Linked DNA regions of Fodinicola acaciae. The protein of the gene in region 2 interacts with the protein of the main gene of each other region in a pairwise test. Links are inferred from orthologs where the notes say so. Each region holds a gene or a part of one and is shown on either strand. Other genes may lie near its edges.

Region 1 (4,525 bases), on a different replicon or contig from region 2:
GCCGCCGCGCGCGGTGTGGGTGCGGCGACGCTGCTGCTGGAAGCGCTGGTGCTGCTGCTCGCGCTCGTACCGCTGGTGAAGCTCTCCGGCCGCGTCTCCGGCGCGCAGATCGGCATCCTGCTCGGCCTGGTCGCGCTGTGCGTGCTGACCTGCGCGGTGCTCAAGCGCGCGTGGGGCTGGCATGTCGGCACGGTCATCCAGGTCGCGGTGATGGCGACCGGCTTCTTCAACTGGGCGCTGTTGGTGCTCGGCGTGGTGTTCCTGGCGATCTGGCTTTACGTCCTCCACGTGCGTCGCACGCTCACCCGGCCGGCCCGTTTCACGCACTGACCTGCCTGTACGGGCAGAAACGCCGAGATAACGGGAAATACGGCACTCGCGGCAGGAGAACCGGAAATAGGCTGCGGCCATGAACGCCGAAGATCCGGGTGGCTTCAGCACGATCGTGGGCCGGCCGCAGTACTACATCGACTTCCTCGATGCGCGTACGGAGATCCCGGACGAGAGCGTGGTCAAGGAAACCATTCTCCGCCTGCTCGATCTGCGTGACGGCCTCGCGGTGCTGGACGTCGGCTCGGGGATCGGCGCGGACACGATCGAAGTCGCGAAGCGGGTTGGCCCGGCCGGACGGGTCGTCGGTCTCGACCGGAGCGCCGAGATGGTCGCGGAGGCCCGCGGCCGGGCCGACCGGCCGGTCGAGTTCGTCGAGGGCGACGCTCACCGTCTGGAGTTCGACGACGCGACCTTCGACCGCTGCCGCAGCGAACGAATGCTCATCCACGTCGCCGACCCGGTCACGGCCGTAGGCGAGATGGTGCGGGTCACCCGACCTGGCGGGCTCGTCGTGCTGTCCGACATCGACGCCGGCACGATGTTTCTCAACAGCACGAACGTCAAGCTCGCGACCGCGCTCGCGCAGCGGACCTCGGACGCGTTGGCGCACGGCTGGCTGGGTCGTCGGCAGCAGCGCTATCTGGTCGAGGCGGGTCTGGAGGACGTACGCTGCGTCGCTCAGGTGATCCAGAACAGCGTCAGCTTCATGCGGATCGTGTTCGCCGGTCCGCTGCGTGCCATGGTCGCGGACGGCGTCGCGACCGCCGGCGAGGTGGACGACTTCTGGGCCGAGCTGGCACAGGGTGAGCGGGACGGCTGGCTCTGCTCGGGTGTCGTGTGCTTCACCGTGGTCGGCCGGCGTCCACGCTAGGACTCCCGCTGTCTGTCTGGTGTGTCCGCAGGTCGAGCGTGCGGACCTGGCTGGCGACCGCCTCGCGGAGCCAGCGGGACAGGCTCATGCCGCGCCGGACGGCCTCCTCGCGAGCCCTGGCGTCGAGGTCGTCCGGCAGTTTCACCGTTCTCCTCTTCATGCCGCACAGCGTACGCAGTTCGCAAACCAGGGCAAATGCATGCGCGTACTCTCCGCGTGTCGCCGGCCGCTAAAGTTCGTGCAGGTCAACGTTGGCAGACAGGAGACAAGCAGGTGTCGGAGCGTACGCTCGTGCTGCTCAAGCCGGACGCGGTGCGCCGCGGCCTGGTCGGCGAGATCCTCGGCCGGTTCGAGCGCAAGGGCCTGACCATCGAGGCGCTGGAGCTGCGCAATCTGGACGGCGAGACCGCCGACCAGCACTACGCCGAACACGTCGAGAAGGCCTTCTATCCGCCGCTGCGCGAGTTCATCACCTCGGGTCCGCTGGTGGCGCTGGTGCTGTCCGGCGACACGGCGATCGAGGTCGTACGTGGCCTGATCGGCAGCACCGACGGCCGCAAGGCCGCCGCCGGCACGATCCGCGGCGACCTGTCGCTGTCCAACCGGGAAAACCTGGTGCACGCGTCCGATTCGCCGGAGTCGGCGTCCCGTGAGCTCAAGCTCTTCTTCCCCGAGCTGGCCTGACGTAACGGTGATGGCGCATTTTGGGGATATCCAGGGTGGCGCACCGCACGTACCGTTCATTCCAGTGAAGGCAGCAGCTCAGCGACACTGACTGTCGCTGCAGGAGAGGACCTCGACATGAGCGACGACTACCACGCCAACGTTGACGTCGACGGCGACGGACACTACGACGACGTCGACTACACGACGAACTCCGACGGCAGTGTCACCATCACCGACGACTTCAACCACGACGGCAAGGTCGACTTCGTCGCGCATGACTACAACCACGACGGCATCGTGGACGACGCCAAGTACGACACGAACTATGACGGCACGTACGACCAGTACTGGAAAGACACCAACGGTGACGGTTACCTCGACCGGGTGAACGGCGACGGCAACCAGGACGGTCACACCGACTACAAGGGGACCGACTCCAACGAGGACGGCCGCATCGACCACGTCACCAGCGACACGAACTACGACGGCAAATACGACACGTACCAGCAGGACACCAACTACGACGGCCGGTTCGACTACGCGCAGCACGACACCAACGAGGACGGCAAGGTCGACACCGTCGACTACGACAGCAACCACAACGGCCACTTCGACACGAAGTACACGCCGGAAGGCGACGTTCCGCTGCACAACGTCTGATCCGGTAGAGCAGTGCACGCAACGGCCCGGCCGGTCATCTGGCCGGGCCGTCGCGTATGCCGGCAATGAGAACACGTCCGAAACCGAGAGGCTTTTCGATCAATGAGTGACGATTACTCGACCAATGTCGACGTCGACGGCGACGGCGACTGGGACCATGTCGACTACCACGAGAACTCCGACGGCAGCGTGACGATCACCGCCGACGAGAACGGCGACGGCAAGACCGACTTCATCGCGTACGACTACGACCACGACGGCACCGTCGACCAGGCGTATTACGACGTCAACCACGACGGCACATACGACGAGCACTGGACCGACACCAACGGCGACGGCTATCTGGACGTCAAGCAGGACGGCAACTTTGGCACTCACCCCGGCAGCGACGGCGGGAGTGGCCACAGCAGCTCGGCGCCGGCCAGCGGCGAGACGCAGCCGACCACCGGCAGCGGTGGCGAGCATGGTGGTGGTGGTGGTGGCGGCGGCGAACACGGCGGCAGCGCGCCGACCGGTGGTGCCGACCACCAGTCCGGCGGTACGACCGGCGGCCAGCCGTCCGCCACCGGCTCCGAGCCGCACACCGGCCAAGGTGCCGGCCAGGGCGCTGGTGGTCAGGCCTCGGGTGGCCAGGACTCCGGTCACTCCGGCGGCCAAGGCGCAGGTCACGACGCTGGTGGCCAGGGTGCTGGTCACGACTCCGGCGGTCAGGCGGACGGCCACGACTCCGGCCAGGGTTCGGGCTCCTCGGCCGGCGGCGGCAGCGGATCGAGCCAGGGTTCTGGTAGCAGCGGCGGCCAGGCCTCTGGCGGCGACACCGGTTCCTTCGCGCCGGCCGACGGCGGCTCAGGCAGTGGGTCCGGAGCCGGCAGCAGCGCCACCGGCAGCTACGGCCTCCACGACGTCTAGAAATCCGCGTGCTCGCGCCCGGCTCGTCGCCCGGCGAGCGCCGAGCACATGGCGGCACTCGGCGAGCACCGAGCGCATGGCGGCACTCGGCGAGCGCCGGGAAAGTTGCGTCGCTCGGCGACCGCTGGCCGGATGGCGTCGCTCGGCGAGTGCCGGGAAAGCTGCGTCGCTCGGCGAGTGCCGGGAAAGTTGCGTCGCTCGGCGACCGCTGGCCGGATGGCGTCGCTCGGCGAGTGCCGGGAAAGCTGCGTCGCTCGGCGAGCGCCGGGAATTGTGTGGCGTTGACCGCTCAATGTCGTGGAAAAGGCGTCGCTCGGCGAGTGCCGTGAATTGTCCGGCATTGATCGTTCAATGTCGTGGAAAGGGCGTCGTTCGGCGAGTGCCGCGCGAAAGGCGGCGCTCAGTGAGTGCCGGCGAAATTGCGGCGCTCAGTGAGTGCCGCCAAATGTACGCCGTTCGACGCTCAGTGCTGCCAATATGCCGGCTCTGGTCGGCTGCCGCAGAAATGGCGTCGTTGGGCGAGTGCCGCGCGAAAGGCGGCGCTCAGTGAGCGCCGGCGAAATTGCGGCGCTGGGTAGGTGTCGGCAAATGGGCGACGTTCGACGTTCAGCGGCGCGGGAAGGTCGGTTCTGGCCGGCTGCCGCGGGGATGGCGGCGTTCGGTGAGGGCCGCGGGGATGGCGGCGTTCGGTGAGTGCCGCGGAAATCGCGGCGTTCGGCGACGGCTGGGACAGGCCTCACGCGAGGCGGGTGACCTCGACGGAGACGTCCAGGGCCGACGCGGCGCCGCCGGAGTAGATGCCTTTCAGCGGCGCCACGTCGGCGTAGTCGCGGCCGAGCGCCACCCAGATGTGCCGCGGCCCCACCGGGATGTCGTTGGTCGGGTCATAGCCCCACCAGTCGCCGGTCCACGCCTCGATCCACGCGTGGCTCTCGCCGCGTACGACCTCACGCAGCGCCGCGTCGCGCTTGGTGTGCAGATAGCCGGACACATAGCGCGACGGGATCCCCATCAGCCGCAGCAACACCAGCGTCAGGTGCGCGAAGTCCTGGCAGACGCCTTCGCGCGCTCGCCACGCGTCGGTCG
Region 2 (5,676 bases):
GGCTGGCCTCTCGGGACGATCTCGAGGCGGTCGCCGAGCCATACGGTGACGCCGTCCTGCCGGTGGTCGCCGACGTACGCGATGCCGGCGCGATGAAGGACCTTGTCGCGAGCGCTGTCCGGAAATACGGTGGCGTCGACGCGGCGGTCGCGGCGGCGGCGGTGATCGCCGGCGGTGTGCCGTTGTGGGAGCTGCCGGACGACTCATACGACGCGCTTTTCGATGTCGGCGTACGCGGCGTGCACAATCTCGCTCGTGCGGCGGTGCCGGCGATGCTGGAGCGGCCAACGCCGCGCACTGGCAGGTTTGTGGCGGTCGCGTCGGCGGCGAGCGAACGCGGACTGTGGCACCTGGCCACCTACTGCTCGGCGAAACACGCGGTCGTCGGTCTGATCCGTGGCTTGGCGGCCGACCTGCGCGGCAGCGGAGTGCTCGCCAGCGCGGTCGCGCCGGGATCGACGCGCACCGACATGCTGGCGGCGACGGCCGCGTTGTATCACCTTGGTTCCGTGGACGAGTTCGCACAGCACCAACTCACCGACCGCATCCTCGAACCTGCCGAGATCGCCGCCGCGGTGGCCTGGCTGTGCTCGCCGGCCGCCTCCGCGGTCACCGGCAGCGTGCTCAACGTCGATGGCGGCTTCGTCGGATGAGCCTGCCGGAGGCCACCAGCCTGCCGGTGGGCTTCGCCGTAGGGCTGGACACCGGTGTGCAACAGCGCGGCCGCGTGCTGATGGGTGGTGCGCCGTTTCGCATCCTGACGCTGTCGCCGAAAGCCGCTGACCTGCTGGTCGACGGGTCGGTGGTGGTAGGCGACCAGACCTCGGCGGCGTTGGCGAGGCGGCTGCTGGCGTCCGGAGTCGCGCATCCGCGACCAACCCCAGCCGCGCCAGAGCTGATCACCGTTGTCGTACCGGTGAAAGACCGGCCAGCCGGCCTCGAGCGACTGCTTCGCCAAGTCGTCGAGACGGTCTCCCCCACGCCGTCTTTGGTCGTTGTGGACGACGGTTCGCGCGACCAGTTGGCGATCGCGCGCATCGCACGCACGTATGGCGCGCGGCTGCTGCGGCATCCGATGCCATATGGTCCGTCGGCCGCCCGCAACGCCGGTTTGCGAGTCGCGGAAACGCGATTGGTGGCGTTCCTCGACTCCGACTGTGCGCCGGTCGCCGGTTGGCTGCAGCCGCTGCTCGACCATTTCGCCGACCCGTTGGTCGCCGTCGTGGCGCCGCGGATCGTGTCGCTCGGTGAGCCGTCGTCGTGGATCGGTCGCTACGAAAAGTTTGCCAGCTCGCTGGACCGTGGACCGGCCGAAGCGTCCGTCCAGCCGCGCAGCCGCGTGTCATACGTGCCGAGCGCGGCGCTGCTCGTCCGCCGGTCGGCGGTCGGCGACGGTTTCGACGAAGGCATGCGAGTGGCCGAGGACGTCGACCTGGTGTGGCGGCTGGTGGAGGCAGGCTGGACCGTACGTTACGAGCCGCGGTCGCAGGTCGAGCACGAGCATCGGACGCGGTTGTTGGAATGGATGCGTACGCGCGCGTTCTACGGTACCGGCGCGGCGCCGCTCGCCTTGCGACACGGTGACGCCGTCGCGCCGCTCGTGATGGACCGGTGGTCGGCCTCCGCGTGGGGCCTGGCCTTGACCGGCTGGCCGGGGACGCTCGCCGGCCTCGGCATCACCGCCGTCGCGGCGCGGCGGCTGGCGCGGCGGTTGCGGGTCGACGTGCCGGCGCTGGAGGACGTGGACCGTACGTCTCGGCAGCTGGTCTTCCACGGCACGCTGGCCAGCGGCTGGCAGGTGGCCTCGCTGCTGACGCGGCACGCCTGGCCGATCACCCTGGCCGCCTCGCTGGTCTCGCGCCGCGCTCGCCGCGTCGCGGTCGCCGTCGCGCTCGGCGAGGGCCTGGTCTCCTGGTATCGCGACCGTCCGCCCCTCGACCCGGTCCGTTACGTGGCGGCGCGGCGGCTGGACGACCTGGCCTACGGCACCGGCCTGTGGCTCGGCGCGCTCCGCCACCGTACGCTCGCACCCCTGCGGCCAGCCTTCACCAAGGTCACCCGCCCCGGCCGCTGACCTGCGCAGATGTCCGCCACGGTCCCAATCGGACACGCCAAACCGCGTCCGATTGCCACCTTGTTGACTGTTACCCGCTGGTAAATTGGGCAACAGGATGACAATCGGACTCGCAGGCGCGGACCCTACGGCAGGCGCCAGTCGACGGGCTCGCCACCCTGGCCAACCAGCAGCTCATTCGCGCGCGAGAACGGCCGTGAGCCGAAGAAGCCGCGGTCGGCCGACATCGGCGACGGATGCGCCGACTCGATGCACGGCACGCCAGGCATCAGCGGCCGCAGGTTGCGCGCGTCGCGGCCCCACAGGATCGCCACCATCGGCTTGCCACGCGCCGCCAGCGCACGGATCGCCTGCTCGGTGACCTCTTCCCACCCCTTGCCGCGATGCGACCCCGGTTGGCCGGGCGAGACGGTCAACGACCGGTTGAGCAGCAGGATGCCGTGATCGGCCCACGGCGACAGGTCACCGTTGGACGGCATCGGAAAGCCGAGATCCTCGACATACTCGCGATAGATGTTCTGCAGCGACCGCGGAATCGGCCGCACGTCCGGCGCCACCGAGAAGCTCAGGCCGATCGCGTGACCCGGCGTCGGATAGGGGTCCTGGCCGACGATCAGCACGCGTACGTCGTCGAACGGCTGCGTGAAAGCGCGCAGCACGTGCTGGCCGGCCGGCAGATACTGACGACCGGCGGCGATCTCGGCGCGCAGGAAGTCCCCCATCGCGGTGATCCGGTCGGCCACCGGATCCAGCGCCTTGGCCCAGCCCGGGTCCAGGATGTCCGCCAGGTTCTTCCGGGCCGTCTCGGCCATCTGGTCAGCCTCCGTCATTTCGTGGCGTCACAAGTACCGGCGCGCGTTTTCTCCGGCCCGTGCACCGTACCCACCCCCGAAAAGCGCCGCGTGCACGACCAGCGGATGAACCTGGTGCAGCGCCACGCGCTCACGCCATCCGTCGGCGAGCGGCCGCTCCTGTGCGTACGCGCTGAGCACCGTTTCCAGGTGTGGCAAGCCAAAAAGCGCCAGCATGGCCAGGTCGGTCTCGCGGTGGCCGCCGTGCGCCGCCGGGTCGATCAGGTACGCCACGCCGTCGTGTCCACAGTGGACATTGCCGGACCAGAGGTCGCCGTGGACGCGCGCCGGCGGCTCGGCCGGTCCGGCGACGGTGTCCAGTCTGTCGAGCAGTTGGTCCACGGCGGCGGCATCAGACGGCGAGATCCGGCCGTGGTCGACGGCCAGCCGCAGCGTCGGTCGTACACGCCGCTCGGCATAGAACGCCGGCCAGTCCGGCGCCGGCTCGTTGCTCACCGGCAGCGAGCCGACGAACCCGGGCCACGGCGCGCCGAAGCCGTCGGCACCGGCCGCGTGCAGCCGAGCCAGCCGCCGGCCAAACTCGGCCATGCCGTCGGCGGTCGGCGCGCCGGGAGCGATCCACTCCAGTACGAGCAGGTCGTCGGCATAGCCGATCACCTCCGGCACCGGCACGGCATCAGCCGCCGCGAGCCACCGCAGGCCGGCGGCCTCCGCCTCGAACAGGCCGGCCGGCGCTTTGTCCAGCGTTTTCGCGAAAAGGTCCGAGCCGTCGTCGAGCGTCAGCCGCTGCGCCACGCAGATGTCGCCGCCAGGCACCGGCGTCATCCGGATCCGCTGGTGCTCGATCAGCCGGCTCAGCGTGCCACTGTGCTCGCGGACGTACGCGATGTCGATGCCACCCTCCACAACGCCATCCTGCCAAATGGTCCCTAAGCTGCAGGCATGGCAGACCAGTCGATCGTCATCGTCGGCGCCGGTGGCGGCATGGGATACGCGCTGGCCAAGCGGTTCGCCGCGGGTGGCCTGCGGGTCGGCCTGGTGGCGCGCCAGCAGCCGACGCTGGAGCGGCTCGCCGGCCAGCTCGCCGAGGCCGGCGTCGAGGCGACGACCGCGGTCGGCGACGCGTCTTATTCCGGCTCGATCCGGTCGGCGCTGGACAAGCTGACCGAGCAGCTCGGCGTGCCGCAGGTGCTGGTCTACAACGTCGCCGCGGTGGAGCCGGGACGTCCGTCTACATTGGACTCCGTACGGCTGCTGGCCAGCCTCGCCTCCAACGCCGGCGGTTTCCTCGACACCGTCCAGCAGGTGCTGCCCGGGATGCGCAAGCGCCGGTCCGGCACGATCCTGCTGACCGGCAGTGGCGTCGCGCTCAACCCGTGGGTCGACGGCGCTGCCCTGTCCGCTGGCAAGGCCGCGCAGCGCTCGCTGCTGCGAGCTCTCGCCGTCGAGGTCGCGGACGAAGGCATCCACGCCGCCACGGTGACCATCAAAGGTGTGATCGGCAGCTCGGCGGAGTTCGCGCCGGAGCGCATCGCCGAGGCATTCTGGGACGTACATGTGCAGGCCAAAAAGGACTGGGAAGTCGAACGGATCTACACCGGCTCTAATCCCTGAGGCGCCCCCTAGGGGTTGCGCCTTAATACCTGAGGCATAGACCCCTACACACGATGTATAGGGTCAGGTCCCGACCAACGGATCACGACACCGGGGTGCCTGTCCGGCCAGGATCTTTTCATGGCCGTCAGCAGCGAAGTCAGTCGTCCGTGGGTGGTGGACAGGCGCACCGCCAGTCCGGTGTGGCCGGTCGCCGCCGGTCTGGTCGCCTTCCTGCTGGCGTTCGTGTCAGTCGGATATCTGCACGCCGTCGCGCCGCCGTCGCTCAATCCGATCCGCGACACCGTCAGCGACTACGTGTACGTTCCGGGTGTCGGCGGTCTGTTCGGCTTCGCCGTCGTGATGACCGCGCTCGGCTCGGCGGCGTTGCTGGTCGGCATGCGATATTCGCCGCTGCGAGCGCACCGGCTGTCGTACGCGCTGATGGGCGTGTGGTGCGCCGGACTGGCGCTGCTGCCGACCTTTCCGACCGACCGCATCGTGCTCGGCCAGATGAGCGTGGTCGGCAACATTCACCGCTATCTGGCCGTCATCGCGTTCGTGGCACTGCCGATGGCCGGCCTCGGCATCGCGACCGCCCTGTGCTCACACGAGCCGCTGCGCCGGCTCGGCAACTGGATCCGCTGGACCTGCGCTGCCGCGTCGTTCGGCGTGCTCGTACTGGTCGCCATCCACCTGCCGGCGATCTTCCCGGAGAAGTTCGGCGCGGTCCTGCTCAGTGGCTTCGTCGAGCGGATCGTGCTCGTCGTCGACTTCGGCCTGCTGGCGATGATCGCGGCCGGGATCGTGATCGCCGGCCGGAAAGTCCGCAAGGTGTCCACTGTGGACGTGGCCCGATGACCTGGCTCGCGATCGCGTTGGCCGCTGCTGGCGCACTTTTTCTCGCCGTCGCCGCGCGGCTGCAGCATCAAGGCGTACGTGCGACCGGCATGAAAGTGCCGGCATTGCTGCGAAATCGTCGGTGGCTGACCGGTGGCGCGATGCTCGGCACCGGCACCGGCCTGCACCTGGTCGCACTGGCGCTCGCGCCTTTGGCGGTCGTACAGCCAATTGGTGCGATGGCGCCGGCGTTGACCACCGCGATGAACGCTCGCGCCGACCGCACGAAGGCACGGCGGACCACGGTCGCCGGCGTCGTGGCGGTCGCCGCTGGCGTCGGACTTTTCGTTGTGGTCG

The links. Proteins that work in one complex are often made in the same cells at the same time.
Region 1: the proteins of GNX95_RS37720 (region 2) and ndk interact in binary tests that used the Escherichia coli proteins (3 or more experiments, as listed by UniProt). The link is inferred for Fodinicola acaciae from one-to-one orthologs.

Annotation. Positions count from the first base shown.
Region 1 is NZ_WOTN01000002.1:2,254,669-2,259,193, forward strand. The notes cover bases 303-3,182. They hold ndk (nucleoside-diphosphate kinase), read left to right. Parts: upstream 303-1,477; coding sequence 1,478-1,888; downstream 1,889-3,182. Other genes in these bases: GNX95_RS25920 (DUF4233 domain-containing protein), read left to right, coding at 303-330; GNX95_RS25925 (methyltransferase domain-containing protein), read left to right, coding at 410-1,204; GNX95_RS25930 (ribbon-helix-helix domain-containing protein), read right to left, coding at 1,176-1,364; GNX95_RS25940 (hypothetical protein), read left to right, coding at 2,006-2,530; GNX95_RS25945 (hypothetical protein), read left to right, coding at 2,633-3,182. Also shown: more of GNX95_RS25920, read left to right, coding at 1-302; more of GNX95_RS25945, read left to right, coding at 3,183-3,439; GNX95_RS25950 (hypothetical protein), read right to left, coding at 3,436-3,780; GNX95_RS25955 (transglutaminase family protein), read right to left, coding at 4,176-4,525. UniProt on the Escherichia coli protein: Major role in the synthesis of nucleoside triphosphates other than ATP. The ATP gamma phosphate is transferred to the NDP beta phosphate via a ping-pong mechanism, using a phosphorylated active-site intermediate.
Region 2 is NZ_WOTN01000004.1:484,295-489,970, reverse strand. What follows is about bases 1,044-3,989. They hold GNX95_RS37720 (uracil-DNA glycosylase), read right to left. Parts: upstream 2,887-3,989; coding sequence 2,200-2,886; downstream 1,044-2,199. Other genes in these bases: GNX95_RS37710 (SDR family NAD(P)-dependent oxidoreductase), read left to right, coding at 3,829-3,989; GNX95_RS37715 (fructosamine kinase family protein), read right to left, coding at 2,914-3,792; mftF (mycofactocin biosynthesis glycosyltransferase MftF), read left to right, coding at 1,044-2,074. Also shown: GNX95_RS37730 (mycofactocin-coupled SDR family oxidoreductase), read left to right, coding at 1-653; more of mftF, read left to right, coding at 650-1,043; more of GNX95_RS37710, read left to right, coding at 3,990-4,500; GNX95_RS37705 (DUF998 domain-containing protein), read left to right, coding at 4,621-5,340; GNX95_RS37700 (glycosyltransferase), read left to right, coding at 5,337-5,676. UniProt on the Escherichia coli protein: Excises uracil residues from the DNA which can arise as a result of misincorporation of dUMP residues by DNA polymerase or due to deamination of cytosine.